Regions from separate parts of the Aerococcus viridans genome, predicted to be linked through region 1. Evidence: riboswitches for the same ligand, from Rfam matches in the RefSeq annotation. Region 1 holds a riboswitch; the other holds the start of a gene.
What was found. A riboswitch is a leader RNA that binds a small molecule or an ion and turns the genes downstream of it on or off. The one in region 1 is predicted to bind FMN.
Positions count from the first base shown of each region.

Region 2: it holds a riboswitch for FMN, as region 1 does, so the genes downstream of both, AWM76_RS03855 (ECF transporter S component) here and AWM76_RS02105 (energy-coupling factor ABC transporter ATP-binding protein) in region 1, are expected to answer to the same signal.

Region 1 is NZ_CP014164.1:429,700-445,984, reverse strand. Features, by position in the region: gene fabV (enoyl-ACP reductase FabV) at 13-1,212, opposite strand; gene aroD (type I 3-dehydroquinate dehydratase) at 1,443-2,225, opposite strand; gene truA (tRNA pseudouridine(38-40) synthase TruA) at 2,383-3,240, opposite strand; gene AWM76_RS02115 (energy-coupling factor transporter transmembrane component T family protein) at 3,262-4,050, opposite strand; gene AWM76_RS02110 (energy-coupling factor ABC transporter ATP-binding protein) at 4,054-4,968, opposite strand; gene AWM76_RS02105 (energy-coupling factor ABC transporter ATP-binding protein) at 4,944-5,786, opposite strand; FMN riboswitch at 5,907-6,032, opposite strand; gene AWM76_RS02100 (OsmC family protein) at 6,103-6,552, opposite strand; gene AWM76_RS02095 (acyltransferase family protein) at 6,668-8,578, opposite strand; gene rplQ (50S ribosomal protein L17) at 8,998-9,378, opposite strand; gene AWM76_RS02085 (DNA-directed RNA polymerase subunit alpha) at 9,404-10,348, opposite strand; gene rpsK (30S ribosomal protein S11) at 10,415-10,804, opposite strand; gene rpsM (30S ribosomal protein S13) at 10,828-11,193, opposite strand; gene rpmJ (50S ribosomal protein L36) at 11,226-11,339, opposite strand; gene infA (translation initiation factor IF-1) at 11,371-11,589, opposite strand; gene AWM76_RS02065 (adenylate kinase) at 11,709-12,356, opposite strand; gene secY (preprotein translocase subunit SecY) at 12,384-13,691, opposite strand; gene rplO (50S ribosomal protein L15) at 13,691-14,131, opposite strand; gene rpmD (50S ribosomal protein L30) at 14,157-14,336, opposite strand; gene rpsE (30S ribosomal protein S5) at 14,350-14,862, opposite strand; gene rplR (50S ribosomal protein L18) at 14,884-15,249, opposite strand; gene rplF (50S ribosomal protein L6) at 15,342-15,878, opposite strand; gene rpsH (30S ribosomal protein S8) at 15,928-16,285, opposite strand, start outside.
Region 2 is NZ_CP014164.1:797,799-814,083, forward strand. Features, by position in the region: gene scpB (SMC-Scp complex subunit ScpB) at 1-173, shown strand, start outside; gene AWM76_RS03850 (pseudouridine synthase) at 198-920, shown strand; FMN riboswitch at 983-1,100, shown strand; gene AWM76_RS03855 (ECF transporter S component) at 1,209-1,829, shown strand; gene AWM76_RS03860 (helix-turn-helix domain-containing protein) at 1,914-2,981, shown strand; gene AWM76_RS03865 (RecQ family ATP-dependent DNA helicase) at 2,965-4,443, shown strand; gene AWM76_RS03870 (LysM peptidoglycan-binding domain-containing protein) at 4,540-5,340, shown strand; gene cmk ((d)CMP kinase) at 5,365-6,045, shown strand; gene rpsA (30S ribosomal protein S1) at 6,222-7,508, shown strand; gene der (ribosome biogenesis GTPase Der) at 7,605-8,915, shown strand; gene AWM76_RS03890 (HU family DNA-binding protein) at 9,078-9,353, shown strand; gene AWM76_RS03895 (sucrose-specific PTS transporter subunit IIBC) at 9,601-11,598, opposite strand; gene AWM76_RS03900 (sucrose-6-phosphate hydrolase) at 11,852-13,315, shown strand; gene AWM76_RS03905 (LacI family DNA-binding transcriptional regulator) at 13,335-14,324, shown strand; gene AWM76_RS03910 (hypothetical protein) at 14,458-14,700, shown strand; gene AWM76_RS03915 (tetratricopeptide repeat protein) at 14,868-16,163, shown strand; gene dapB (4-hydroxy-tetrahydrodipicolinate reductase) at 16,235-16,285, shown strand, end outside.

The DNA.
Region 1 (16,285 bases):
GGTGATCGCTATTTAGGGTTTTAAATTCACTAATGCTTCATAAGTCACTGGTTTCTCTTCATAACCATCCACTTCAAAGCCATTTAAATTCAAGAATTCTTTCATGAAGGTATCCCAAGCTGTGAAATCTGTATTGAAGTTATCTTGGTTGATTTGCTCAATTAAAACCTTGGCTTCAGCTTGTACTTCTGGATCTAATTCCCATGAATCTGGGCGTAAACGGCCTTCTTCGTCAAATTCTGCCTGGTCACCAAACAACATATCGCGGAAAATCCGGTCAATATGCATAATTGGCGTTTCATGTTGGCCTCGCGCTTCCATGACCTTAAAAAGACCTAAGCAGTAAACTGGGAAGAATGGAATCACTGATGAAGCTTTAGTGGTTACAGCGGTTGCCACAACAACTGTTGCTTTCCCATTGATGTCTTTTAAATCTTCATTTATTAAAGCTGCAGCCTTATCGCAGTCCGCTTTAGCGCGACCCAACGTTCCCTTATTGTAGTATGACTCATTTAATTCAGCCCCTAAATAAGAATAAACAACGGTCTCAACGCCTTCAGCTAGCACGTCCGCTTCCTGTAAGGCATTCATCCACATCCGCCAGTCTTCACCACCCATAACCTTTACAGTGTCCTCAATTTCAGCTTCTGTAGCCGGTTCAAGCACCTGTTCAAAGAAAGTTTCTTTTTGTAGGTTGACGTTCGGTCCCACAACTTCTTGGCCGATTGATTTGATCACTGAATTGTAAGTTTCTCCGGTATTTGGGTCTGTACGGCGTCCTGAAGCCAATGAATAAACCACAAAGTCTACTTTTCCGCCGAATTCATTCTTGATGAAGTCAATCACTTGGTCCTTCGCTTCGTTAGAGAAGGCATCTGCCATGATATTTTTGGCGATTAACCCTTCAGCTTCCGCTGCTTGCCGAAAAAAGATATTGTTATACCAACCTGGCTTACCAAGGTTTTTCTCAGATCGTGGTCCCCCACCGTGGGAAACTGAAATCGTATCTGCCCCCGCACCAAAGGCTAGGTTAATCCGACTAGCCAATCCATAAGAAGATGAGCCTCCTAATACCAAAACTTTCTTCGGTCCTTCAAAGGTCCCTTGGTCTTTAACATATTGAATTTGATTGTTTACTTCTTGCTTCAACCCCATCGGATTCACACCAACAAGGACATTTCCACGCATTTTTGCCTTAAATTCTAAAGTCATATAAGTCTCCTAATATTTACTAATTTCTCAATTTTTTGATGATTCATCTTTATATTATATAGTTAAGGAAACTAGTAGTAAAGTTTTACATGATTATATCAAAAATCAAAGCTTTAATGAAAATTTTTTTGAAAGCAAAAAGGACTGCGGTTTTACCCTACAATCCTCTCTTGTCATATGCGCATTTTCCTTACTTAATGGCCGTTCTCCACCCCTAGAGACAAATTATCCTAGAAATCGTCATCATCCAGGTCATCTGCACGTAAATTCAACAAGTTCATGCATTCTTCCACATCTTCAACGTCCATTTGCCCAGGAGCAGACGACATACCTTCTATAGTGGCAAAGCTAGCCGTTGATTTGAAGATTTCCCCGGCAATTCGGGTAATCTTGCCTAAACGGCCCATCGACATGGTAATCAAGGGTTGGTCGATTAATGTGGACGCTTGGTGGGTCGCATTCATCAAAGCCAATACATCCGCTTCATCGTGGGGCATGACGGCCATTTTCACAATATCCGCCTCTGACTGACCCATCTTTTGTAGGCGCTTGACTATATCATTTTCCAAGGGGGTTTTCACAAAATCATGGTAGGAAACGATGACTTTGACTTGGTGTTTGTGAGCGTAAGGAATCAGGTTGTCTAAGATGTCCTGGCCTCGCTCAAACTCGATATCAATAGCGTCGACAGCCTTAGCTTGGATTAAATACCGATACATTTCAACATACTGGCTCTTGCCAATAGCTGACTCCCCGCCTTCGCTCAAGGTTCTAAAGGTGGCAAGTAAGGGCTTTTGAATAGAGGTTTTCACCCGTTTACTCAATTCAGCCAACTCTTCCAGCTCGTCGAAATCCTCAAAGTAATCAATCCGCCATTCCACCATATCGCCTGGTTGACGTCGGTAGAAATTGGCACAGTTGATAATATCTACAGCATTATCCTCGGCTAAGGGAATAATAATTTTTGGTCTATCCTCCCCGAACTTCAAGGAAGCAATTTTTACATTCTTCATGTTGGACTCCTTCTGACATCAAGGCAAAATAAAAAACTCGATACCATTTGATATGTATATTGTATCGAGTTTTTGCATTTTAAGCTATATAAAATTTGTGACCAAAGATTGAAGAACTTATTCTTATTAATATCATCATCAAATTTGTCGACCGTCCCTAAAAGTCTTCATCTGAATTTACATCTAAGTCCACACTTGCATCCACAGGAGTCCCTAAACCAGCTTTATAGTCGCTATAAGCCTCGGAAACCTGCCGGCGGTCTTCTGGTCCTAGGTAATAAACCTCCGCTAAATATAAGCCATGTGCGGCTGCTGTGGGTCCTGCTTCATTCCGGTCTTCGGCTGTGATCAACCGTTTCATCTCATCAACTGGTCTTAACCCGTCCCCAATTTGAAGCGTTGTGCCCACCAAAATCCGGACCATATTGTACAAGAAGCCTGACCCTTCAAAGACAAAGGTCAAGGTTTCTGCATCCGGGTCAGCCGTCACCTCGGCCCGGTAAATTTCCCGGACAAAGTTGGTTTTATCTGTTTTAGTCGAACAGAAGGACTTAAAATCATGGACGCCGATAATGTCCTTTAAGGCCGTTTGCATTCGGGTAACGTCCGTCCGATAGGGATGGTGGTACATATACTGTCTAGTAAATGGTGACGGAAATTTGGACGTATCTACCTTGTAAATATACTTCTTACCGTTAGTATGAAACCGAGCGTGGAAATCATCTTCCACCCGCTCGACCTTAGTGATTCGAATAGCATCATCAAGGATTGAATTCATTGCCCTTAAGACCGCTTCCTCACCAATTTCCGCTGGATAGTCAAAATGAATGACTTGGCCAAGGGCATGTACACCTGAATCAGTCCGGCCTGACCCAACCACTTGAATATCATGGCCTTTTGACATGAGCTTTAAGGCTTTTTCAAGGGCTTCTTGTACAGTGTGGCCATTTGGTTGTACTTGGAAGCCGACAAAGGGAGTTCCGTCGTATTGCAAGGTTACTTTAAATCTAGGCAAAATGCGCCCTCCTTCTAGTGGCTATAAGATAATCATGACGAGGGTCAAAACAGCAAGACCGATACTGGCAAGGGTATCTATTCTGCCCCAATGCAATTGACGGTACTTGGTCCGCCCTTCACCGCCCTTGTAACCACGCGCTTCCATGGCAGTGGCTAGGTCATAAGCCCGGTTAAAGGCCGAAATGAATAAGGGAATGAGGACTGGAATAAAGGCTTTCACCCGCTCAAGGATGTTGCCTTCTGAAAAGTCCACACCACGTGCCCGCTGTGCGTTCATGATCTTATCCGCTTCTTCAAGTAGGGTTGGAACAAATCGCAAGGCAATCGACAACATCAAGGCAATCTCATGGACTGGCAAAATGTTACGAACAGGCTTCAACAAGGATTCCATGGCATCGGTAATAGCCAGGGGTTGAGTAGTCAAAGTCAAAATCGTCGATAGGAAAATAATCAATAGGAAGCGGACAAAAATATAGGCCGCATTGGATAAACCACCAGTTGTTAGGGCTAGTGGCCCAAATGACCACAGGACGTCCCCAGTATGCGTAAAGAGGATTTGTAGGGCTACCGTAAAAATGATAATAGCAATCATGGGTTTTAAACCACGTAAAAATATCCCTAAAGAAATCCCAGTTAAAAAGACCAAACTCGTAACCACTGCAATCATGATTAAGTTCGTTGTTAAATTGGTTGCTGCAAAGACTAATAACATCATGACAATTAAACCAACTAGTTTTACACGAGGATCTAACTTGTGCATTAAGGAATTACCGGGAATATACCGGCCAATAATCAATTTATCTTTCATTTATTATTGGTCTCCTTCCTTAGTGTTGGCAGCCGAATTGACGCTTGTTGGTAAATCTAATCGGTCTACAATCAAATCAGCCAAAGCATCGACAGTTAAGGGGACTTCTATCTCATTGTCCCAAAGTGAACGTTGTAATTTATTTTGTAAGTCGAAAGCAAAGTCAGCTGCATCCGGCAAAGCCAATTGGTGGCTGGCTAACCAAGCAGGGTCTGCAAATACTTCAGCCGGTGCCCCTTCTTTCACACAAGTCCCACCATCCATCACAATCACGTGGTTGGCATAAGTTGCCACATCTTCCATTTGATGGGTCACTAAAACAATCGTCAACCCTTGGTCTCGGTACAAGCGGTCGAACATAGACATCATTGCCATCCTACCTTTTGGATCTAGTCCAGCAGTTGGCTCATCTAATACCAATACTTCCGGTTTCATGGCAATCACCCCAGCAATGGCTACCCGACGCATTTGCCCACCAGATAACTCAAAAGGTGACCGCTCAAATAAAGTCGGGGCAATCCCCACTGCTGCTAAGGCTGCTTCAGCTTTCTCGCGGGCTGTCGCTTCATCGTCGCCAAAATTCATAGGCCCGAACATTACATCTTTAATGACCGTTTCTTCAAATAGTTGTCCTTCAGGAAATTGGAAGACCATTCCTACTCGTTGGCGGATTTTCTTCAAGTCTTTTGGCTTAGAGTCAGCTGACACCACCGTCTCACCAATCCGTACTTGGCCTACAGTGGGTTGTACCAAGGCGTTAAGGTGTTGGGTAATGGTAGACTTTCCTGACCCTGTATGACCAATAATCGCCGTATATGAACCGTCTGGAATCGTCACGTTAATATCATGCAAGGCTAAACTGGCGAACGGTGTCCCCGCCCCGTAAGTAAAGCCTACTTGTTCAAATGCGATTTGCATAACCATTCACCCAACCCTTCTTCATCAAAATATGCATCCGGCACAGCCACCCCGCGTTTAGCAAGGGCGCTTTTTAGTTGCTCGGAAAAAGGCACATCCAAACCAATCTCAGTTAACTCATTCCCGTAAGTAAAGATTTCAGCTGGCGTACCCTCTTTAATAATTTGCCCCTCTTTAAAGACTAGCATCCGGTCAGCTTCCGCCGCCTCGTTTAAATCATGGGTAATCGAAATCACCGTCAGGGCATTATCTTGTTTGATATCCGCCACAACTGCCATCAATTCGTCACGACCTTCAGGATCTAACATTGAAGTCGATTCATCTAAAATAATGATTTTCGGTGCCACAGCAATCACACCCGCAATAGCTACTCGTTGTTTTTGACCACCTGATAAGGCTGCTGGCTCCTTGTCGCGATAGTCCCACATTTTAACCCGTTTCAAGGCATACTCAACACGGGCATGCATCTCATCAACTGGCATGCCCATATTTTCCAAGGCAAAAGCCACATCATCTTCAACCGTTGCCCCAACAAATTGGTTGTCTGGATTTTGAAAGACTAGCCCCACTTGACTACGGATATCCCATAAGGTCTCCATAGAAAGGACCTTATCGTCCACCTGAATGGTTCCTGACTTGGCTTCCAATAAGCCCACTAATAATTTTGAAAAGGTTGATTTCCCCGACCCATTATGGCCAATTATCGCTAACCATTCACCTTCATAGATAGTCGTTGATAGGCCATCTATAGCTAACTTCTCATCTGATTGACTATATTGAAAAGACAAATCTTGAACCTGAATAATCGGTTTCGCCATCTTGTTCCCTCGCTCACTTTAAATATTTAAGAAAAAACTCCTCCAATGTTACTTGGAAGAGTTTGTCAAAGAAGCCCAAATCCAGCTAACCACTTGCTTCGCCGTCTCGTTCATCCTGCTATACGCTTCTTCCATCCTGACTGTAACAGTCGGTACTAGAATTCCACTAGTTCAATCACCTATTGCAGCTGGTATTTCGCGGACTTTACCGCCGATCGGGACTCGCACCCTGCCCTGAAGACATTTCATTTGTTTTTCACTTAGTTTAGTCTACTAAAATCCACCATTAAAAGCAATGATCAGATGTCAAGACACCTTATCCCTTTATGTCATCCCCATGATCGTTAGTGTGAATCACCATTTCCTTATAAGCATAGTCACCGATGATTTGAGATACCGGACACCGTCCTTCTGCCTCATAGACTATTGCTTCCGCCTGGTCACGTGGTAAATCGAGGTAGACATCTACTTTAAAATCAAAATAAGTAATGGTCGTTTCCTGATTTAATTTATAGTCCACTTGAACGACAACTTCACTGGCCACACCCTTGATACCGTGTCGGTTTAAAGCAATTTCGATGGTCGCATTCAAGCACGTCGCCCATGATAAGGCGATCAGTTGTTCTGGGTTAGTCCCAGGCTCATCAACTTTCAAAGGACTTGACGTTTGGACCCGCAACGCATTATCCCCTTCAACCCAGGCCGTTCCCTTAAGTCCTTGATCATTATGTACCCGTGTCGTATACAACAATTTATCCTCACCCATATGCGCATTGCCTCCATCCTCTTAATTATGCTTTTATATGGGCCATTATACCCTTAATATTCCTAGTAAAAAAGGCAATTGCATATAAATCTTGCAATTGCCTTTCAATTCAATATTATTTTTTCAAGACTTGATACATGCCATTTGTCACAAATTGTAACCACACTTGCCCACCCTCAGGATTAAAGTGTACCCCGTCTTGGCTCAACCAAGTGGATGCTTCCTCGTGGTTACTATAGTATTCATGCCAGTCCAATAAGTGGATGGTATCATTATCGTCACTGGCCGCTTCAGCTAACGTCTTATTGACATCATCTGCCCAAGGGCGGTCAACATGCGTATTCACTAGAAAAATCGTCTTGTCCCGTCCAATCTCATCTAAGAAGTCAGACAATTGAGCTGACGTAAAGCCACCGTTGGCTCCTAGGTCAACCAAAACGACATCTTTTAGCATACCCTGCGCGTCCAAGCTAGCTGGATAGCCAATTAAGGTATATAACTGGCGGCCAACCGCAGCGTCCACAATTGCATTAGGATACAAAGTATACAAACCTTCTGATTCGCCCACCATTAAGGAATCACCAATGAAAGTCACAGATAGCTGATACGCAAAGCGAGCTTGCTCATCAGGAATACCTTGGTAAAATCCTAATGATGCCTCACTTAAGTTCTTTTTATAAGTTGAAAGACTAGCGTCAGCTTGTTTTTCTTGCTCAGCCCTTTGTTTATTCAGTTCTTCAATCTTCTTTGCCTGCTCAGCTGCTTGCTGTTCTTCTACAGTCACATTATCTGCTGGTTTAGAAATTGCAACAGCACTTGCACCACCAAGGAATATGAAGGTAAACACTAAGAATAAAATGCGGGTCAACCAGGGTGCCGGCTCTTTAAACAAGTTACGTACCTTGGTAAATAGACGGACGGGTTGATTATTTCGGACTTCATTAAAAATTGGCACCGGCCATCTTTTTTCCTCTAGCAAGGCATAAGATAAACAAGACAGGATGATGATTAAAATGACTTGAGGCCAAATACTGTTGGTAAACCAATTCTGACTGGTTGGTACCATATGAAACAGCACATTGATTGGATAATACCATAAATACATATGGAATGTACGTTGGCCTAACCACCGCAAGGGTTTAAATTTCAATAGAAAACCAACCCAAGAGCCTTTATAAGTCAACAAGGCAATCATTACAGCAGCTAATAAATTAAAGCCAAACATTCCGCCATAATAGGTGAATGTCGCTGCATCAAGCATGTGGAGCATCCCGTAAGTGAGTATAGCCAATAAGCCCAACAACACCACATCAACAATAAAGTGGTGAAAGCGACCAATACGATCCTTCAACCAAGTAGCCAGCTGGTCCATATCCAACAATTGGGCAGCAGCCCCACCAAGAGCGATAGAGAAGAATCTAGTATCCGTACCGTAGTAAACTCTTGATGGGTCTTCACCAGGTGTGAAGATTATCGCCATCAAAATTCCTGACAAAAGCGCGGCAGCGAGCATGACCAAACCGGATTGCCATTTGGTCTTGGTGAAGCGTCGACTAACCTTGAAGAATAGTGGCCAAATGACCATAAACTGCATGTAAACAGCTATATACCAATAATGAGTGGTCAAGGATGGGTGTAACATATTGGCAAAATAGGACGACCCAGATAGAATCTGATGCCAGTTATTCACGAATAATAGGGAGGTGGATAGGTTAATCCCAATATTTACTAGGAGTTGCTGTCTAAATAAGAGTAGATAGGTAAGGCCAACCATGGTAATAATGACCATGGGCCACCATACCTTGCGCATACGCCCCCACGTTTTCTTAAAATAGGATCCTTCATCAATGCCCGCTTGGTATTTACTTTCCATCTGACTCGTCACTAGGTAACCTGAAAGGACCAAAAAGATGTCCACCCCTAAGAAACCACCTGAAACACGGTGGGTTAGATAGTGGTATAAAATAATACCTAGCATTGCTAAGAATCGAATTGTATCAAACTGTGTAAAGTAGTTTTTTTTCATTACCCTCGCCTCTCTAAATTGCCAAGCACGCAATTGCCAATGCTTGAGACAGTTTACGCAATTATAATACATATATTATATCGATAGTATGGAAAAATGAGAACATTAATTTTGAAATTTCCCAAAGTCTTGCCCGACAAATACCGTCCAAACAACCAAAAAAGTGGTTGAGCCCTAGCCCCAACCACTTTAGAAAATAAAAAAGCATATATGCTACCAAACACCTGTTGGTTAAACAACACATATGCCGAACCAATTTTTCACCTAAATGAATTGGCCTTGATTTATTCATAAGACTTATGGATATATTCCACTCCTAGCGAACTTCATCACGCTAGGAGTAGATAGAGCTAGACTCGGCTATACAAGATATAACCACCATCATGACACTCCGTTTTATACATCACTAAAAGTTTTTATTAAACTAATTCAAGAATAACCATTGGTGCAGCATCGCCACGACGAGGTTCAGTTTTTAAGATACGAGTGTATCCACCTTGACGTTCAGCGTAACGAGGACCAAGATCGTTGAATAATTTTTGTAAAGCAGACTCGATAACGATGTCTTCACCTTCAGCGCGAACATCGGCGATTTCGTTACGAACAAATTGGTTCGCTTGACGGCGAGCAGCTAAATCTCCACGTTTACCTAAAGTAATCATTTTTTCAGCTGTACGACGGATCTCTTTCGCACGAGTTTCTGTTGTAGTAATACGTTCATTGATAATTAAATCAGTAGTTAAGTCACGTAACATAGCTTTACGTTGAGAGCTAGTACGACCTAATTTACGGTAACCCATTGTCAGTATCCTCCTTTATGATTTATTAATCTTCTTGACGTAAAGATAAGTCAAGAGCAGCTAGCTTGTTTTTAACCTCTTCAAGAGACTTACGACCTAAGTTACGTACTTTCATCATTTCTGGTTCAGATTTGTTAGTCAATTCTTCAACAGTATTGATGCCTGCACGTTTTAAACAGTTGTATGAACGAACTGATAAGTCTAGTTCTTCAATAGTCATTTCAAGCATTTTTTCTTTTTGTGTTTCTTCTTTTTCGACCATAACTTCAACTTGACGAGCTTCGTCTGTTAAGTTAACGAATACTTCCAAGTGTTCTGTCATGATTTTTGCCGCTAAGCTTAATGCTTCTTCGGGTGAAATTGTACCATCAGTCCAAATATCCATAGTTAATTTATCGTATTCGTTGATTTCTCCGATACGAGTATTTTCAACTTGATAGTTTACTTTGGAAATTGGTGTGTAGATAGAATCCACTGGGATTTCGCCAATTGGCATTGAATCCACTTTATTATTTTCTGAGCGTACAAAACCACGACCGTTTTTAACATTCATAATCATGTGGAAACGAGCGCCTTCTGCAAGCGTACAGATATGTAAGTCTGGATTCATAACATCGAAATCAGCATCGGCAATAATATCAGCAGCTGTTACGTCAGCTGGACCTGTGATGTCAATTTCTACTTGTTTTTCTTCTACGTCATACAATTTCAATGATAATTGTTTTACGTTCAACACAATCTCAGTAACGTCTTCACGTACACCTGGGACTGTTGAGTATTCATGCAAAACATCGTCAATTTGGATTGATGTAACAGCTGTACCTGGTAGTGAGGACAACAAGATACGACGTAATGAATTACCTAGGGTTGTTCCATAGCCGCGTTCTAATGGTTCTACAACGAATTTACCAAATTTACTATCGTCGTTAATTTCAATTGTCTCAATATTTGGCTTTTCAATTTCGATCATATCGACAAATTACCCCTTTCAAAACGTGAGAAAATGTATCATCGCATATCCAAGTTCATCAATCGATTAAACACGACGACGTTTTGGAGGACGGCAACCATTATGAGGAATAGGTGTTACATCGCGAATAGCAGTAACTTCTAAACCTGCTGCTTGTAAAGCACGGATAGCTGATTCACGACCTGAACCAGGGCCTTTTACTGAAACTTCAACAGATTTCATACCGTGATCCATAGCAGCTTTTGTAGCTGTTTCTGAAGCCATTTGTGCAGCGTAAGGAGTAGATTTACGAGAACCTTTAAATCCTAAAGCACCTGCAGATGACCAAGAAATTGCATTACCATGCTCATCAGTAATCATAACGATAGTATTGTTAAATGTAGAGTGGATGTGCGCCACACCTGTTTCGACATTTTTCTTCACACGACGTTTGCGTGAAACTGGACGTTTAGCCATAGTGTAATTAACCTCCTTTTAGATTATTTTTTCTTACCTTGAATTGCGACAGCTTTACCTTTACGCGTACGTGCGTTGTTCTTAGTGTTTTGACCACGAACTGGTAAACCACGACGGTGACGGATACCACGGTATGAACCGATTTCTTGTAGACGTTTGATGTCTAAAGCACGTTCACGACGTAAGTCGCCTTCAACTTTAATTGTATCTACTGCTGCACGTAAACGATCTAACTCATCGTTAGTTAAGTCACGTACACGAGTATCTTCTGAAATTTCAGCTTGCGCTAAGATTTTTTGAGAAGTCGTTTTACCGATACCATAGATGTATGTTAAGGCAATAACGATACGTTTCTCACGTGGAATATCTACTCCTGCTATACGAGCCATATATGAAAACCCTCCTTTTTATTTATCTTTAATTAGCCTTGGCGTTGTTTATGTTTTGGATTAGAACAAATAACCATAACTTTACCGTTACGGCGAATAACTTTACAATGTTCGCACATTGGTTTAACAGATGCTCTTACTTTCACAGTTATACCTCCTCGATTATATATCTCTACATTACTTGAATCGGTAGGTGATACGACCTTTCGTCAAGTCATATGGAGACATCTCAACTTTTACACGGTCACCTGGCAAAATACGAATGTAGTTTACACGCATTTTTCCTGAAATATGCGCTAAAACCTCATAACCATTTTCCAATTGGACCTTAAACATAGCATTAGGTAATGTTTCAGTAACAGTACCTTCAATTTCGATCATATCTTCTTTTGACAAAGTTTTTCCTCCTAATGGTGGTTGTTTCGTTTAATCACTAATTGATTGTAGGATAGAAATACGAAATGTTCAGTCAACCCGAATATCTTACCATAATTAGCGACTTAAAGCAACAAAATTTATTTATCTAAAATCTTTTGGATCTCAGCGTAAACATTGTCAATACCGATATCACCAGGAATGCGATAAAGCTTTCCTTGACCTTCATAGAAGTCTAAGATTGGTTGTTGTTGTTCTTGATTAACTTTTAATCTGTTTTCAACAACTTCAGGTTTATCGTCTTCACGTTGGTAGAAATCATGGCTTCCGCAAACATCGCATACGCCGTCTACTTTTGGTTTGTTCAAAACTTTGTGGTATGTTGCGCCACAGTTACGACAAATGATTCGTCCTGATAAACGTTCTTTCAACGTTTCTGCTGGCACGTCTAAGTAGATAACTGCATCAATGTCGCGATCTAAGCGAGTCATGATACCGCCAAGCTCTTTAGCTTGCGCTTCAGTTCTTGGAAAACCGTCTAGCATAAAGCCAGCTTGTGTATCTTCTTTTTGAAGTCTTTCTTCAACAATACCATTCGTTACTTCATCAGGAACTAATGCACCATCATCCATGAATAATTTAGCTTTTTTTCCTAATTCAGTTCCTTCAGCGATTGCTGATCTAAACATATCTCCAGTAGAAATATGTGGAAATTTGTAATCTTCAACGATTTTAGCTGCTTGAGTACCTTTACCGGCACCAGGCAAGCCCATTAAAATAATATTCATAATTGTCCTCCCCAAGCACGTTACGCATTAGTCTTTTTTATCATGAATAAAGCCAACGTATTGACGTTTAATTGTACGTCCTTCAATTTGTTTTGCTGTATCTAAAGCAACACCAACAACGATTAGTAAGCTTGTACCACCTAAAGCAATTGATTGTGGCATATCAAAGAAGTATGCCCCTAGTAAAGGTAGAACTGCTACACCCATCAAGAATAGTGAGCCTACTGTACTTAAACGATTTAACATTTTTTGTAAATATTCTTTAGTTGCTAAACCTGGCCGGATACTTGGAATATATCCACCAGCTTTTTGCAAGTTTTCTGCAGCACGTTCAGGGTTAATCTGAATATGTGCATAGAAGAATGTGAACAAAATAATGACAATTGCGTAAATAGCAATACCCGCTGGTTTTTCCAAATTAAAGATTGTTGACAATATTTGATACCAAGAAACATCACTATAATCAGCGGCAAATAGTCCGAGTACCGTTTGTGGCACCATGATTAATGATGACGCGAAGATAACGGGAATAACACCTGCTGAGTTAATCTTTAATGGTAAATGAGACTTTTGCGATGCCGAATTCGCACGTTTTGAATAACGTACGGGGATTTGACGTTCCGCTTGACTCATGAAAATGACGAACATAATTAATAGGATAAATACAAGAACAAATAGTCCTGCATATATCAATTGTTGATTTAATTCACTGCTAGTAGCATCTACAATGTTATTTTGATAGTAAGACGTTAACTCTGAGGGGATTTGCGCTAGAATACCAGCAAAGATAATGATTGAAGTACCATTACCTATTCCATATTCAGTGATTTGCTCACCAATCCAGACAACAAACATAGATCCAGCAGTCATGAATAAAGCAATCAGTAAGTAAGTTACAAAACCTGGATTATCAATTAATCCTAGCGATGACAATGAATTAAATCCTATTGAAATAGCTAAAGCTTGAAAAAAGCCAATCGCTACAGCAAAGTATCTAGTCCATCGATTTAACTTACGACGACCAACTTCACCCTGTTTAGACCACTCTGTAAATGAAGGTATAATCTCCATCTGCAATAGTTGAATAATAATAGATGCGGTTATATACGGTGAAACACCCAATGAAAAGATGGAGTAGCTCGAAAGTGCTCCCCCACCAAGAGTGTTTAGTAGGCTGAATAAACCAGATTCAGCTAACCCTTGAATTCCTGCAGCATTCACGCCCGGGACAGTTATGCTAGCCCCGATACGGAATACAATCAACATGATTGCTGTGAATGCCACGCGGCTTCTAATATCCTTATCCTGAAATCCATTTTTCAGTATTTGAAACATTAGATCACCTCGATTGAACCCCCAGCGGCCTCAATAGCTTCTTTAGCTGATGCTGAGAATTTAGCTGCTTTAACGGTTAGTTTGCGTTCTAATTCACCATTACCTAAAACTTTGATACCAGATTTTTCTTTTTTAACTAAGCCTGCTTCGATTAAGTCAGCAGCGGCTACAACAGCACCATCTTCAAATACGTTTAAGTCATCAAGATTGATGATCGCATATTCTTTACGGTTGATGTTTGTAAAACCACGTTTTGGAATACGACGGAACAATGGTGTTTGTCCACCTTCGAAACCTAGACGTACACCACCACCTGAACGAGCTTTTTGACCTTTTTGTCCACGTTTTGATAGTTTACCCCAACCAGAACTTGCACCACGACCTACACGGTGACGTGTGTGACGAGATCCTTCTGAAGGTTGTAATTCATGTAATTTCATCCTGTTAGGCACCTCCTATTCTAGATTATGCTTCTTCAACAACTACTAAGTGAGCAATTTTAGTAATCATACCGTTGATTGCCTCGTTACGAGTTTTAACAACTGTTTTACCAACTTTTGTTAACCCTAATGCTTGAGCTGTTTTAATTTGGTCTTGAGGACGTCCAATTAAACTGCGTTTTAAAGTAATTTTTACTTCAGTCATTCGAATTTCCCCCTTAACCTAATAATTCTTCCACAGATTTACCACGTAATGCAGCGACATCTTCTGGAGATTTTAATGATTTAATTGCTTCTAAAGTAGCACGTACAATGTTGATTGGTGAGTTAGAACCTAGTGATTTAGAAGTAATATCTGCGATACCACCTAATTCGACTACGGCACGAACTGGACCACCAGCAGCGATACCTGAACCGGCTTGAGCTGGTTTAAGTAATACGTGTCCACCGTTAAATTTACCGATAACTTCATGAGGAACAGTTGATCCTGCACGAGGTATAGTAATTAAGTTTTTCTTACCATCTTCAACCGCTTTGCGGATTGCTTCTGGTACTTCGGCAGCTTTACCAGTACCTAGACCAACATGGCCATTTCTATCACCGACAACAACAACGGCACCGAAGTTCATACGACGTCCACCTTTAACGGTTTTAGCAACACGGTTAATGGCAACAACGCGTTCTTCAAGGTCGTTTTCGTTAATGTTTAATTCTTGAAATGTGTTTGTCATGTTCTTGGCTTCCTCCTTTTCCTAAAATTCTAAGCCGTTTTCACGAGCTGCATCTGCTAAAGCTTGTACACGTCCGTGATATTGGTAGCCACCACGGTCAAATTTTACAACTTTAACGCCTGCTGCTACACCGCGTTCAGCGATAGCTTTACCAACTAATGCTGCACTTTCGGTTTTAGTTGCGGCAGATAATGTTTCTTCGTTTGTAGAGGCACTCGCTACAGTAACACCCGCTACGTCATCAATTAATTGAGCGTAGATGTGTTTGTTAGAACGGAATACGTTCAAGCGTGGGCACTCTGCTGTTCCAGAAATGTTGCTACGAACACGCGCGTGGCGTTTTTGACGTAATTTATTTTTATCTGGTTTGCTGATCAAAATAGTCACCTCTTTGTTAGATTTGTAAGGATGACCTCGTCACCCTCATTTTATAAATAATTTGGATACAAGTAAAAGGAAATAATTGTAAAGAATTACAATTATTTACCAGTTTTACCTTCTTTACGACGAATGTGTTCGCCAACATAGTGAATACCTTTACCTTTGTATGGTTCTGGTAAACGAGTTGAACGGATATTCGCTGCTAATTCACCAACAACTTCTTTGTTGATACCTTTGATGTTGATTGTAGTGTTAGTTGGCACTTCGATTTCGATGCCTTCTGGTGCTACAAATTCAACAGGGTGAGATAAACCAACATTGATAGTTAATTTATTACCTGCTAATTGTGCACGGTAACCAACACCAGTCATTTCAAGTTTCTTCTCGAATCCTTCAGAAACACCAATAACCATGTTGTTTACTAATGCACGAGTAGTTCCGTGGATAGAACGTACTTCTTTGTGGTCATTCGGACGAGTGAATGTGATTTCTTTCTCCCCGATTTGAATATCAATTACAGGGTTGAACTCACGTGATAATTCGCCTTTAGGGCCTTTAACAGTGATAGTTGAACCAGCTTTTTCTACGGTTACGTTACTAGGAATCTCGATAATTTTATTACCAATACGACTCATTCTAGACTGCACCTGCCTTTCAATTTTGTTTTTTAATTTTTGTTATTTATTACCAAATGTAAGCTAAAACTTCGCCACCGATGTTTTTAGCACGGGCTGCTTTATCAGTGATAACACCTTCAGATGTTGAAATTAATGCAGTACCTAAGCCATTTAAAACTTTAGGAATTTGATCACTTTTCGCGTATACACGTAAACCTGGTTTAGAGATACGTTTTAAGTTTGTGATTACTCGTTGGTTATCGCTTGTGTATTTCATGAATACACGGATAACGTTTTGTTTATCATCTTCGATGATTTCGTAATCTTTGATATATCCTTCTTCTTTAAGGATAGCAGCAATATTTTCTTTGATTTTTGATGATGGACTTTCGAATGATTCGTGGCGCACCATGTTGGCGTTACGA
Region 2 (16,285 bases), 370 kb from region 1:
AATATTTTGGCTTGGAGTCCTTAGAAGACTTGCCGGACATTCACAATCTAGTCTTAGATGGCTCGGTAGATGAAGAAACCCTTTTTAAAATTGATGATAACGGTGAACCTGAGCAAAAAGATTTTAACCAGACAGACTTTAACCAAACAAAAACACAAGAAACGACTGAATAGGTCACCAATAGGAGTTATTTAAAGATGGAAAGATTACAAAAAGTGATGGCACACGCAGGTGTTGCCTCGAGACGTGAGTCTGAAAAATTGATTGCCGCAGGACGGGTGAAAGTAAACGGTGAGGTTGTGAGAGAGTTGGGCTATAAGGTATCTAACAATGACCGTATTGAAGTAGACCAAGTACCAATTTACAAAGAAGAGCCAGTTTACTACGTATTTTACAAACCAATTGGTGTAATTTCTGCAGTGAAAGATGACAAAGACCGGAAAGTGGTCACTGACTTTTTCCCAGGAATCGAACAACGGATTTATCCAGTAGGACGGTTAGACTACAATACCTCAGGACTTTTGTTATTGACCAACGACGGTGAATTCGCCAATACCTTGATGCACCCACGCTATGAGATCAACAAAGTCTATGTGGCTAAAGTTGAGGGTGTGATAACCGGAGAAGAACGTAAGCAATTAGAACGAGGCGTTGAAATTGACGGCGTGAAAACTGCTCCAGCGCAAGCGAAAATTCTTTCTGTTGATAAGGACAAAAAGACTACTATTATCGAGTTGGTTATCCATGAAGGGCGTAACCGCCAAGTCCGAAAAATGTTAGAAGCAGTTGGACATCCAGTTACTAAGTTGAAACGTGAACGTTACGGATTTTTAGACCTTAAAGGGTTGAAACCTGGTGATAGCAGAACCCTATTAAAACACGAAATCGAAGAATTGTTAGCAAATGCCAAGAAAAAGTAAGCATCCTACTTGAAAAAAGTAAGATACTTGCTATAATAGGTATTGTAATCAAATAAATTTGAAGCAATCTTCAGGGCAGGGTGAAATTCCCGATCGGCGGTAAAGTCCGCGACTCCCATTTGGGACTGATCTAGTGAAATTCTAGAACCGACTGTAAAGTCAGGACGGAAGAAGATGGGCGGACTATGTCTGTTTGCCTATACTCTTTTTACCTTGAAGGTGGAAAGAGTTTTTTTATTTCCACTTTTGAGTGCCAACCCCATGAAGTAGAAAAGGAGAGAAATTCACATGGGAAAAAATCACACTAAAGAAATCGTATTGGTCGCAATTGTCGGGGCACTATCATTCATATTGATGTTTATTGGTTTTCCAATCATCCCGGCCTTACCTTACTTGAAGGTAGACTTTTCACTTGTACCAATCTTACTCGTCGCATTCATTTCAGGACCTAAAAAAGCAGTTGTTGCCAGCCTAATCGCCAACGGTTTACATTATATGTATACAGGTGGTGAAATGGGGATTCCAATCGGTGACGCAACAGCCTTTATCGCGACTATCGCTTACATCTTGCCAATTTACTACTTATTGAAAGATCAAATGGCGACAGTTTACACAGGCAATAAATCAACGAAAGAAATGAATTTCGGCAAAACGATTGCTGCTTACCTAGCTGCAACCCTTTCTTTAACATTAGTAATGACTATCTTAAATTACTTCGTGATCACACCATTCTACATGCAAGTCATGAACTTTGATGTAGGTAATATGCAAACATATATCCTTGCGGGTATCATCCCATTCAACTTGTTCAAAGGGGTATTGGTTTCCCTTCTAGCACATTTCGTCCTAGTTCAAACCCTACCAACCCTAGTCAATCGATTCGGTACGCGCGAATATTCACACCATTAAAAGTGAAGCATGGTCAATTTTCTGGTATGATAGACCCAGAGAATCATGTCGGTAAAAAATAGTAGGAACGTTGGAGGGATAGGATTGGATACTTTATTAATGGCGATTGCTTTTAAAGCCCAAGCCCTACCCCCGAATTCCGTATATCAAGTGTTGATTGGCAAGCGAACAGCCACAACACTTTTTTTTGCATTTTCAAACAATTTAACTGCCTATTTCGGTCTTTATCCAAAACTTAAAAAAGACGCATGGATGTCCTATACCCAAAATGTAGCTAAATATATCTCGGTGGACGCTGTCTTACGCCAAAACGATCAAAACAATTATATGCATTTGTTAGTTGATGAGATCCTTCAAAAACGAAACGGTCTGATTATCCCAAGTCACCACCACAAGCACCACTTAGCCTTCAAATTATTGCTGCAAGTTCTATCCAATATTCAGGCCGAAAACCCACATTATAGCCCAATCGTCCAGGATTTGGAAGTTCAACAGCTGATCAAAGATTTTATTTCAATGGCCAAAAGTGCAGACGCGCCCCAAGTTGGCTTACAGGCTATAACCAAAAGCCTTCACCAGCAACTCGCTAAGGAACTATCTGCCTTCCCAGACCAGGCAGCTCTCATTTTCCTAGAACAGTTTGAAGGCGCCAAATTACCGGCACAAACCCTTGAACAAGTAGCAGAAAACCATCAGATTTCGAAGCGGGCAGTTGTCATTACCCAACAGGCCTTGATGGATCAAATCTATCAAAATTGGGTAAGTGGTCATACTTTAGGGGCAGAAACTCAATGGCTGCAAGTTTTTGCCCAAGGGGTTTTTAACCAATTCCCAATTTGGAATCAAACCACGCAAGATACTTTAAATTTAATCAACCAAGGTTGGTCACTTCAAAAAATTGCTGATAAAAGACGGTTAAAATTATCTACCATAACAGAACACATCATAGAAATTACCTTGAGTTTTCCCTGGATAATTCAACCAATTGTGGTTGAAGAACTTAATTTGAAAGACATTTCCCCCCTTGTAAGCCAAGAGCCAGATGAGAATTACGAGTCCTTTAAAGCGAGATTCGGCGAGAAAGATTATTGGTTATATCGGTATTGGCATATCGTCTACCAGAAAGGAGCCCATGATGACAGATTGGCATAAACGCCTGGAAGAAGTGACAGGTTACCAGACATTCAAACCCGGGCAATTGGCGAGTTTAGAGGCTTTAGACCGACAGGAAAACGTGGTGGCCATTTTACCAACTGGTGGAGGTAAATCTTTAATATACCAAATCAACCAATATAATGAATCTGGTGTAACGTTGATCATTTCCCCTTTGATTTCCCTGATGCAAGACCAAGTCAGTCAATTACAACGGATGGGATTAGGACGGGGCATTGCCTTAAATTCTACCTATGACCGCGGGGAACAAGCTTATATTTTAAGTCACCTATCTGACTATCAATTCCTATTTCTATCACCAGAAATGCTCCTGAAAGATCAAGTAATCAGGTCCTTACAACGGATGGACATTCAATTATTAGTTGTTGATGAAGCCCATTGTATTTCTCAATGGGGTTACGACTTCAGACCGCAATATACTGAATTGAAAAAGGTTCGTCAGCTCTTAAAACAACCAAAAACATTAGCCTTATCTGCTACTGCCAACCAATCCACACTAGCAGATATCAAGGCTTACTTATTTGAAGAGGGAGAACCTATTCAACTGGTAAAAGAATCAGTTGACCGACCAAATATTTTCTACCTATTCGATGAAATTGACGCCGGTGAAGTGAGGGTAAATAAATTGCAGGATTGGTTAGACCGGTTGCCTAAGCCAGGAATTGTTTATGTCCACCATAAAAGTGAACTCGAAGAACTCAGCCAATGGATGAAAGATCATACAGATTTGCGGGTTGCTTCTTACCATGGGGATAGAAGTCTAGAGGATAGGCATATCATCCAAAGTCAGTTTCTACAAAATGAATTGGATGTTGTTTTTGCAACGTCAGCCTTTGGTATGGGAATTAACCATGGTCATATACGCTTTGTCTTGCATTATCATCTCCCTAAGAATATGGCAGACTTTATTCAAGAAGTCGGGCGGGCAGGACGAGATCAGGAACAATCAGTGTCAATTGTCTTATACGATCATCGCGAGGCAGCTAGACTGCAGCAAATGCGCCGGTTATTAGAAGACGAGGCAGACTTGTTGGATGATTTATTGGAACGGCTGTTTAAACAGGCCTTAACCCAAAGTGAAGTTGACCAATACGCAGATAGCATAAGTGCCATGTTGTACTTTTACCGCCATCATTTTACGGATCACCAAACAGCAAAAGTACATGCCCAAAAACTTCGTCAGGAACGGCTACGGCAGATCTACCAAATGTTAGATTTAATGGCTACTGACCAGTGTTACCGGACTTTCTTATTAGAACAAGCCGATGAACAGGTAGTGGATAGACCAGAATTATGTTGCAGTAATTGCCAACCTGACTATGACAGTCAACCGATATGGCAAGACTTAATGGCCCGACCGAATCGAGTGACAGTCGAAAAAGACCAACATGATGATTACAAGGGAATGTGGACCCAACGTTTGCAGCACTTATTATCTTGAAAAGGGTCCATAAAGTTTTGTTAAATTGCCTAAAGAAATACTGACATAAAAAGGGGTTCATGGTACAATTCTTAGTGTTAAGAAAGGGGTATATGGATGAATTTCTGGGACAAGTTGACGAAAAAAAATCATGAAAATACAGAAGTAGAAACTGAACAGGTTTCAAAACAAAACAGTTCAGCATCTTCTGACCAAACCCCCCCTACAAGTGATGACTTTCAGAATCAAGGGTTTGGCGAATTTGAGAATTTAAAAAATCAAAAGTATACAAGAACGGCCCGCAATAAGAAGAATAATCAAGATACGATATCGACAACATCTAAGGTAATTGCCTTCTTGCTATTTGTAATGATTGTTGTACCGTTCCTTTTGATTGCCTATATGAATAATGAAGACAAAGTGCCTGAACCGGAATCAACTGAGCAGGTCATGATTTCTAAAACGCAAAATGTTGAATCAATTTCAAAAGCCAGTGAGTCAGCATCTATATCAGCTTCCGAATCTGTCTCCGAATCTGTCTCTGAATCAATTGCTGCCTCAGAAAGCGCAGTTGCTGCTTCAGAATCAGAATCAGCTCGCCTAGCTTCTGAACAAGAATCTTCAAGTATTGCAGCCAGCGTAGCTGAGTCAAATGCAGCAGTAGCAGCGTCAGAAGCTGCAGCGCAAAGTGCCGCTGAATCAGCTTCAATTGCTGAATCACAAGCAGCCGCAGCCGAAGAAGAATCAGCTTCTTCTGAAAGTGCGTCTGAATCAACAGGCACTTATACTGTTCAGGCAGGGGATAACCTATATCGGATTGCAGTGAACAACGGTATGACCCTAGATGAATTACTTGAATTAAATGGTTTAACACAAAGTTCTAGCATAGGACCAGGAACCGTTTTACGTGTAAATTAATAGAATGAAAGAGTGGTGGACAGATTGTCTAAAGCGATTCAAGTCGCAATCGATGGACCAGCATCGTCTGGCAAGAGTACAATTGCCAAGAAAATTGCTAAAAAATTAGCCTATGTTTATTTAGATACAGGTGCCATGTACAGGGCAATTACATTACTAGCCTTAGATGGACACATTCCAGCTGAAGATGCTGACGCATTAAAGGCCTTAGCTGAAGCGAGTGAAATTACCTTTGAGCCAGGGGAGAATGGCCAGCGCGTCTTAGTTAACGGACAGGACCAATCAGAGGCCATTCGTACAGACCGTATCTCAAAAGCAGTTTCTGCTTACTCAGCAGTTTCTGAAGTACGCCAGGTCCTAGTTGAAAAACAAAGAGCCTACACGCAAAATGGGCAAGGCGTTGTAATGGACGGCCGTGATATTGGGACAGTGGTATTGCCGGATGCTGAAGTGAAAATCTTCCTAACAGCATCTGCTGAAGAACGTGGGCGTCGTCGCTTTTTAGAAAATCAAGCCAAAGGTTATTCAGAAATGAATCTTGAAGACTTGATTAAAGATATTAAGCGTCGAGACTTGTATGATTCGACCCGAGAAGATAGTCCATTAGTACCTGCAGACGATGCGGTCATGTTAGATTCATCTGATTTAACACTTGAAGAAGTAGAAGATTCTATATTAGCTGAAATCAACCGTGTAATTGCATAATTTATATTGCAAAAAATACTATCAATCACAAAAAGAGGTAAAATTCAAGCGAATTCTACCTCTTTTTATTATCTTTGAGGAATAAATGTTGAATATAGTTTAAATAAATGATATAATAATAATTGATCATTGGCTTAGTGCGAATGAGGTAGTACATTTAGGAGAGGATTTAGAGTATGTCAAACGAATTTGAACAAAATCAAAATAATGAAGAAATTCCATCAATGGAAGAGATTCTTGCAGAATCAGTAGAAGTAAAAATTGGTGATACAGTAACAGGTGAAGTATTATCAATCGACGATAACCAAGTAATTGTTGGTATCGAAGGCGCAGGTGTTGAAGGGGTTATTCCTTTCAAAGAATTATCTGCTCAACCAATTGACTCAATCGAAGAAGTTGCTAAAGTTGGCGACACTTTAGAGTTAGTTGTTATTAAACAAATCAAAGAAAAAGAAAATGGTTCATTCTTACTTTCTCGCCGCCGTATCGAAGCGAAAAAAGTATGGGCTGAATTAGAAGTTAAAGCTGAAAATGGTGAAATTATCACTGTTCCAGTTAAGAGCGTAGTTAAAGGTGGATTAGTTGTTGATGCGGGTGTACGTGGTTTCATCCCAGCTTCAATGGTTGAAGACTTTTTCGTTGACGATTTCTCTCCATACAAAGGCCAAGAATTAGAAGTTAAAATTGTTGAAATTGACCCTAGCGAAAATCGTTTAATTTTATCTCACAAAGAAATCGCTGCTGAAAAACGCATCGCTGAACGTGCAGAAAAATTAAACTCATTCCAAGAAGGCGATAAAGTAACAGGTACAGTAGCTCGCTTGGCTAACTTCGGTGCATTTATTGATTTAGGTGGTATCGATGGTTTAGTACACATCTCTCAAATCGCTCAAGCACACGTTAACCATCCTTCAGATGTATTAAGCGAAGGCCAAGAAGTTGAAGTATTAGTTCTTTCAGTTGATGAAGAACGTGGACGTATTTCACTATCTATTAAAGCTTTACAACCAGGACCATGGGAAAACATTGAAGAAAAAGCGCCTAAAGGTGCTGAATTAGAAGGTACTGTACGTCGTTTAGTTGACTTTGGTGCATTCGTTGAAGTATTCCCAGGTGTTGAAGGTTTAGTACATATTTCTCAAATTTCTCACGACCACGTTGCTACACCAGGCGAGAAATTAACAGAAGGTCAAGCTATCCAAGTTAAAGTTTTAGACGTTGATGCTGAAAACGAACGTTTATCATTATCAATCAAAGCTTTAGAAGAAGCACCAGAAGCTGATGCATCTGCACAATCTGCTGCTCCTCGCGAAGAAAAACGTCAAAACAAACCTCGCAAACAAAACAACAACCGTCGTAACAATGCTGCTAATGCATCATCTGACGATGAATCAGGTTTCACTTTCGGTGACTTATTAGGTGACCAATTGAAAAACTTCGATTTCGGTGATGATAACGAATAATTTTATTAATAAACCATAAGTCTGGTTTGATGGTAGGTTGGGGAAACTCACCTACCTTTTTTATTTCAATGTTTGCTATTGAAAGGAGGCAAAACGATGTCTAATTTAACAATTGCCATTGTCGGCCGTCCAAACGTAGGAAAATCTACCATTTTTAACCGCGTTGTTGGAGACCGAATTTCAATTGTCCAAGATGAACCTGGCGTTACCCGTGATAGAATTTATGCACAGGGTGAATGGTTAGGAAAACAACTAAATGTAATCGATACTGGTGGTATCGAATTTAACGACCAAGATTTCATGACACAAATTCGCTTGCAAGCTGAAATTGCCATGGAAGAAGCAGATGTTATCATCATGATGACTAATGTCCGTGAAGGTGTGACAAAGACAGACTCTCAAATCGCCAGCATGTTACGCAAGACAGATAAACCTGTCGTACTGGCTGTAAATAAGGTGGATAACCCTGAACAAAGAGCAGAAATTTATGATTTCTATTCATTAGGTTTAGGCGATCCATACCCAATTTCTGGATCTCACGGTTTAGGTATCGGGGACATACTAGAAGAAGTATTCCACTTGGCACCAGACGATATTGAAAATGATGATGACGATGATACTATTTCATTCGCCTTAATTGGCCGTCCAAACGTAGGTAAATCTTCTTTGGTCAATGCAATTCTAGGTGAGAACCGTGTAATCGTATCGAATGTAGCGGGGACAACTCGTGACGCAATCGATACATCTTTCGAGGATGACGGACAAGTTTATAAAATCATTGATACAGCTGGTATCCGTAAACGTGGTAAAGTATACGAAGCAACTGAGAAATATTCAGTGATGCGTGCCATGCGTGCAATTGAAAGAGCTCAAGTGTGTCTAGTTGTTTTAAATGCTGAAGAAGGTATCCGTGATCAAGATAAAACGATCGCTGGTTATGCCCATGAAGCAGGACGCGGGATTATTATTGTGGTAAACAAATGGGATACTCTTGAAAAAGACAACCATACTATGAAGAAATTCACTGATGACATTCGTCGTGACTTCCAGTTTATCGACTATGCACCGATCATTTTCGTATCTGCAGAAACCAAACAACGTTTAGTGCAACTACCAGAAATGATTGCCCACGTTCACGGTAACTTCAATCGTCGTGTTCAATCATCATTATTGAATGAGGTATTGGTTGATGCGATCCGTATTAACCCAGCACCATCTGACAAGGGTCGAAAATTACGTATTTACTACCTAACACAGGTCAAATCTGCACCGCCAACTTTTGTGGCATTTGTCAATGATGAAGAGCTAATGCACTTCTCATATGAGCGCTTTCTTTCAAATCAAATCAGAAAATCTTTTGATTTTTTAGGTACACCTATTCAAATCATCACAAGAAACAGAAAATAACAAAAAAGGTTTAAAACAAGCATATTTTTAACCAAAAACGTTGTTATATAGCGGTTTGTATGGTATTCTATAAAAGGATTATCTGAGAGACATTTCGATTATCCCATATATTTATCTTTGAATAAATATATCCGAAAGAATTTCGGAGGAGGTGAAATTAGAATGGCAAATAAAGCAGAATTAGTACAAAACGTTGCAAATGCAGTAGGTGATTCTAAAAAAAGTGTAGCACCAGTTGTAGATGCAGTTTTCGAACAAATCGAAGCATTTTTAGCTGACGGAGAAAAAGTTCAATTAATCGGGTTTGGTAGCTTTGAAGTTCGTGACCGCGCTGCGCGTAAAGGTCGCAACCCTCAAACTGGCGATGAAATCGAAATCCCTGCAAGCAAAGTACCAGCTTTCAAACCTGGTAAAGCATTGAAAGATGCAGTTAAATAGAAACAATCTATAATCGTTGATATATCAAGGTATATCGGCGGTTATTTTTGTTTTTAAGATTAAAAGTAGCAGAAAAGTAGCAAAAATATGGGCTTCTATGATGGATGGTGTTAGTAGATGCTATAATGACTGGTCAGAATAGGTAACTATGACGCTATCTATAATTAGCTTGGAAATCTCAAGATGTGCACGAAAAAGGAGGCTAGACTATTGTCCAACCTCCTTTTTTAATGTGTTATTGTCTAAACTATTTTACTTCGATAATTGCCGTTTTTTCATCGACTGAGCCGTCAGCGACTACTTCAACATTGTCATATTGATCGGCGTTTGTGATAATAACCATAACATCTGGATCATAACCAGCTTCTGTAATAACTGCTAAGTCAAAGCTTCCTAAAAGGTCACCTTTGTTTACTTGATCACCTTGTTTGACTTCACTTGTAAAGCCGTGACCGTTTAAATTCACAGTGTCGATACCAATATGGATTAAGACTTCTAAACCTGATTCACTGGCTAAACCATAAGCGTGGCCCGTTTTAGAAGCAATCGTTAAACTACCTGAAATGGGTGCATATACATTACCACTTGCGTCAGGAACGATGGCTAATCCTGGTCCCATCATACCTTGAGAGAATACGGGATCGTTAACATTTTCTAGGGCTGTGACCTTACCAGCAAGTGGTGCAACAATCGTCTTATCATCGCTTGCTAGGTCAGTACTTTCACCTGCTACAGTGTTTGTTTCTGAGGCAGGGGCTGTTTCTTCAGTTTCATGAGCAGCAACTACTTTTGCTTCTTTCTCTTTCTCAGCTTGGGTAGCTTTTGCCTCTTTTTTCGCAATAGATTTACCGTAAGTGTATGTGGCTACGAATGCAACAACGATAGATACGGCGATGGCAAGCATAAATGTTGGTATATAGCGAGGGATGATGGCAACGAAACCAATCACACCTGCAGGTCCTAATGACTGACTACGAACGTTAAAAATACCTAAAATGACTGAGGCGATACCTGAAGCGATTAACCCGATGAAGAATGGGTATTTCAATTTCAAGTTGACCCCGAACATGGCTGGTTCAGTAATCCCTAGCATGGCAGATAGAGATGATGATGTCGCTAAACCTTTAGTTTTTTCATTTTTGGTGATGAAGTATACGGCCAAGGTCGCTGCACCTTGAGCAACATTGGCTACTGATGCGATTGGGAAAATGAAGTTACCACCTGTAGTCGCAATATCTGCAATTAGGGCTGTTTCAATCGCTGGGAATGATTGGTGTAAGCCTGTTAGTACAATTGCTGAGTAGAATAGACCGAATACACCATAACCAAATGCCCCTAAGTAAGAAATAGCTTCTACAATACCGTTCAGTAATAAATCAGATAGGGTACGTAGGACTGGTCCTACTACTGTAAAGGTAATCATCCCTGTTAAGATGATGGTTAACATCGGTGTGAAGGTAAAGTCGATGGCATCTTTTAGATATTTATGGAAGAAGTTTTCCAATTTAGCTAGAATCCAAGCAACCCCAATAACAGGTAAAACTTGTCCTTGGTAACCAGCTTGGGCAATCTCTAAGCCAAAAATATTCCATACCGGCATTTCACCGGCTGCAATCACATTGGCCACGTCGTAACCATTGACTAGTTGTGGCATAACCATGATTAACCCCATGGTGGCACCTAGATAAGGGTTACCACCAAATCGTTTAGTAGCCGAGAAGGCAATTAAAACAGGTAGGAAGGCAAAGGCAGCAGAAGCGAACATGTTGATCATGTCAGCAAAATCTGCCCAGGCTGGGTACATAGCAACTAGGGCTTCAGGTCCAAATAAGTTTTCACTTGATAGGACGTTGTTGACTGCCATAATCAAACCACCGGCAGTTAGGGCTGGAATTAATGGAACGAAAATATCTGATAATACCTTAATGACTGCCATTACTGGGTTTTGTTTACCCTGATTTTTAGCCGTTTCTTTTACTTCCTCTTTGGATGCAGGCTTAATATCGGCGATTTTTGTATATTCCTCATATACCTTATTCACATCACCAGGTCCTACAATAATTTGATATTGACCGTTCGCTTGGAAGGTTCCTTTCAAGTCTGGGTCATTATCTAATGCTGATTGGTCAATCTTTGCTTCATCTTTCACCACTAAACGCAACCGTGTCGCACAGTGGGCTGCAGTCACAACATTGTCTTCCCCCAACGCTTGGTGGATACGTTTGGCAACTTCTTTATGATTCATGATATTTACCTCTTTTCTTCATATGTGCTTTTGAATTTAAGCGTTTTCATTTACTTGCTTAAAATTTTAACAGGCGTATGGCAATATGTCAAACGTTTGACAGAAAATATTTCATTTACATATTAATTCATTGAAAAATAGGGACATTTAATATGGAAACGCTTGCTATTTTTCCAAGATACACTTAAAATGATAGCATCATAAACACAAAAATGAGGATGCAAGTAATTCATCATTTATTAGGAGGATACACATGTCTTTTAAATTTCACAGCTTTAACAAAGCAGATCGATACCAAAACTATGCCGACTGGCCAGAGGACTATGTCACAGCACTCAATGAATTAGCGGACCAATCACCATGGCGCAACCACTTCCACCTGGAACCCAAAACCGGACTGATCAACGACCCAAACGGCTTTTCGTATATAAACGGAGAATGGCAACTTTTCTACCAATACTATCCCTTTGGCCCAGTTCACGGCCTAAAATCTTGGTACCGAGTAACCTCTAAAGACTTAATCCACTGGGAGGAAAAGGGGTTGGGACTGCTTCCTGACAGCGCCTTAGATACTCACGGTGCTTATTCAGGTTCAGCAACCGCTGATGGTGACAAGTTACGGTTATTTTATACAGGAAATGTGCGCGATGAAAATTGGGTTCGTCATCCAAAACAAAATACGGTTACCTTGGACCCTGAAACAGGCGCACTGGGTCAAAAAGAACTGATCATTGATGAAATTGACCAGGCGACTGACCACTTCCGTGACCCCATGTACTTTACAGCACACGGTAAATCATGGTTAGTGATAGGCGGTCAAAGAAAAGCTGACGAGCGGGGGACCTTGTATTTATACCAAGCAGCCCCGTCCAATCTGAATCAGTGGACTTACCACAGTGAATTAGCAATACCTCAAGCTGATTCTGCTTACATGTTTGAATGTCCAAATATCAACCAAGTGGACGGAAAAGTCTTTGTCACTTTCTGTCCCCAAGGAATCGACCAAGACCAGTTAACCTATCAAAATATCTATCCTAATGCTTACCTAGTTGCGGACGCTTTTACTGCAGAAGGGAAGTTGGAAAACCCTGGTCAATTACACAATTTAGACTACGGTTTTGATGTGTATGCCAGTCAATTGATTAATGCACCTGACGGGCGAGTGCTAGGCGTTTCCTGGTTAGGTCTACCGGAAATTGACTATCCAACGGACCAATATGGTTACCAAGGTGCCTTAAGCTTAGTCAAAGAATTTCGCATTCAAGATGGTCATTTATACCAATACCCAGTTGAAGAGACCTTGGCCTTAAGACAAGCGCCACAAGTCCTTTTTGACCATATTGAAATGGACCAAAACAACTACGAATATGCCTTTGAAGTAGCAGCGAATAAACAAGCGACCATTCAATTATATGCAGACGCAGACAAAAAACACTTTGTCACCTTATCCATTGATACAATTGATGGTAAAATAAAACTTGATAGAAGTGAGATGGGGACAATTTTTGCTGAAGACTTTGGCACAAGTCGAACGCTTGACCTAGCTGGCCAAGAAAAAGTGACAGTGAATGTCTTTGCGGATACATCTGTATTAGAGATTTTCGTGAACGATGGCGCTTATGTCATGTCTTCAAGAATTTTTACGCCATCTAACCAACACACACATATTTTTGCAGATGGAACTGACAACAACCTGGTATACCCTATGCAAAAATAATGAATAAGGGGGAAGAACCTTGCGGGCAAAGTTACAAGATGTAGCAGCTTTAGCTGGTGTTTCAGCAACAACAGTGAGCCGCGTCATTAATCAAAAGGGTTATTTATCCCAACAAACTATTGATAAAGTCCATGCAGCCATGAAAGAATTGAATTATTATCCAAATTCACTGGCGCGGAGTTTACAAGGCAAGTCGACCAAGTTGGTGGGCTTGATTTTTCCTAATATCGACACCATTTTTTACGCAGAATTGGTCAACCACCTGGAGCAAATCCTTTTTGCCAAGGGGTATAAGACCATCATTTGTAATAGCGAGCGAGATGCTGACAAGGAAGCTGAGTACTTGAATATGCTCCAATCCAACCAAGTGGAAGGGATTATTGCGGGGGCCCATAATTTGAATTATGCGGATTACGAGCGGGTGACTGCGCCTGTAATTTCTTTCGACCGGTATATCGGGGAAAATATTCCTATTGTGTCCTCTGATAACTATCTGGGCGGGAAGTTGGCGACAGAAACCTTACTTAAGGGGCAACCGACCAAGCCTTGGATGATTACTGGGGCCAATGATCCCAATTCGCCGACATATTTGCGTTACCAGGCTTTTATGGATGTGACCAAGGCCCATGGATTAGACGGTCAAATCACGAAGATTCCAAAGGACTTTTCTCAAATTAGAAAGCAATTGATAATCAAAGCTTTATTACTAGAAGAAACACCGGATGCCATTTTTTGCTCGGATGATTTGACGGCCATGTTGGTCATGAATACCGCCAGTGAATTGGGTGTGACAATTCCGGATGATTTAAAGTTGGTGGGCTATGACGGTACAGACTTTATCCAGTCCTATGTCCCGCAATTAACAACCATTGCCCAGCCCATTAAAGATTTGGCGGACTTATTAGTAGATGTCCTCTTGCAACAAATTGACCACTCGCTTGAGGTCAAGAAAGATGCGGATAATCGGTATATCCTGCCTATTAAATTAATTCCCGGGCAGACTGTCTAGTTTCTAGCTTATGACACATAGAAGGTGAAAAAATTGCCAGAAATTGTATTTAGAGCCATGGGAAACTACCATTAGCCTTGCCGTCGACCATGACCAAGCACCTGTATTACTTGCGGAAGCCAAGTGACGTTTATTGGATTATGAAAAACAGTTTTCTGCAAATGATCCTGGCAGCCTTTTGATGAAGGTTAATGCCAAGGCGGGGATTTCTCCTGTTCAAGTGGACCCATATCTTCAAGTTAATCGCCCTTGGAAATACTATTCTTTGCATTCAGACGTTAGTTTGAACATTGCAATCGGGCCAGGCCTTGTTGACGGAAGGGATCAAACCTTTTTATACGCTGTGACCATGGTGGGCACGGCCCATAACGAATAGAATTGCCTTTAAGAAGAAGTCTGACCAATGAGGCTTCTTTTTTTGTGGTCGCTTATTAGCGTGGGGTCTGGTAATTCTTTTTCAAAAGGGAAGGAATTATAGCCCTGGTGGAAGATTTTACCTGGTGAATTGTGCTAAAATAGGCTAGGTATAGGGGGTTGGATCTTTTGGACCAATTAGTGAATGAATTTATTACGTATATACAGCAAAATGAGATTGAAAAGGCCAATGTGGTTTTTGAAAAAATCTTAGGACAGCTTGAAAAAGAAGATGCCCAAGTTATGGCGCAAACGGGATACAGCCTGGCGCAATTAGGCTTTGTGGATTATGCCAATGAGATTTATACAGTGGGAGAAGACAGATTTCCTGAGGAAGATTCATGGATCTTATTGAAGGGTGAGTTAGCCCTAGATAATGGTCAAGTGGAAGAATCGATTGATGAGTTATTGAAAATTACGCCAGAGAGTCCCTTGTATGTGGATGCTTTGTTATTACAGGCGGATGCTTATCAAATGTATAATTTGCCGGAAGTGGCCTTGGTCAAATTGAGTGAAGCGCGGGAATTAGCGCCAAACCAACCGGTGATTTTATATGGGATTGCGGAATTACGGTTCCAACAGGGTGAATTCCAACAAGCCTTGCCGTTATATGAGCGGTTATTGCAGTCTGAGGAGACGCCAGAATCTTTATTTGAAACTATTGAAGCCCATTTTGCTTATGCTAAGGCGGCAACGGGGGACTTTGAAGAAGCCATTGAATTAATTGAAGCGACACCTGAAAATGATCGGACAGATGAGCAACAAGAACAATTAGCCTTCTATTATGTGGAAACAGAAAACTTTGAAAAAGCCAATACCATTTTAGAGGCCTTGTATGAAGACGATAAATTATCGGACGGGTTACTAGCGGTTTTTGCTCAAGTGAAGAATGCCTTTCATGACCATGATGGGGCTTTGGAGATGATCGACAAGGCTATTTTGGTGAACCCATATGAAGCTCGTTTGTATTTCCAAAAGGCTGAATTTGCTCAACAAATTGGAAACCGGGAAACGGCTCGAGAGGCTTTGGAATTGGCTTTAGATATCGATCCTGACTACGGCCAGGCTTTAGTATTGCTACTGCAATTATTGATTGATGACGAGGACTACGGAACAGCCCGAGCCTTGATTCAAGATATGGATGAAAAAGGGATCGAGTTTGACCGTTATGTTTGGATGAAGGCTAAAGTCTTCCAAGAGTTAGAAGAATTTGACTTTGCTAACCAAGCCTACACCGATGCTTACCCACAGTTGAAAGAAGATATGTCCTTCTTACATGACTATTTCGACTTTTTACGAGAAGCAGGGGACTGGCACCGAATTGAAGCAATCTTTAAAGAACAAAGTGACTTAGCCCAAAGACCAGACTTCCAAGATGTTTATGAAAGTTTACAAGATTGGTTGGCTGAAAACGAAGGTTTTTAAACAAAATACGAGGATACATACGAGTGAGATTACATGAACCATAGTGAATGAGAATTTGAGGAGGCGGGAATATGCGCGTATTAGTAACAGGATTTTTAGGTAGAATGGGTTCCACAGCCGCC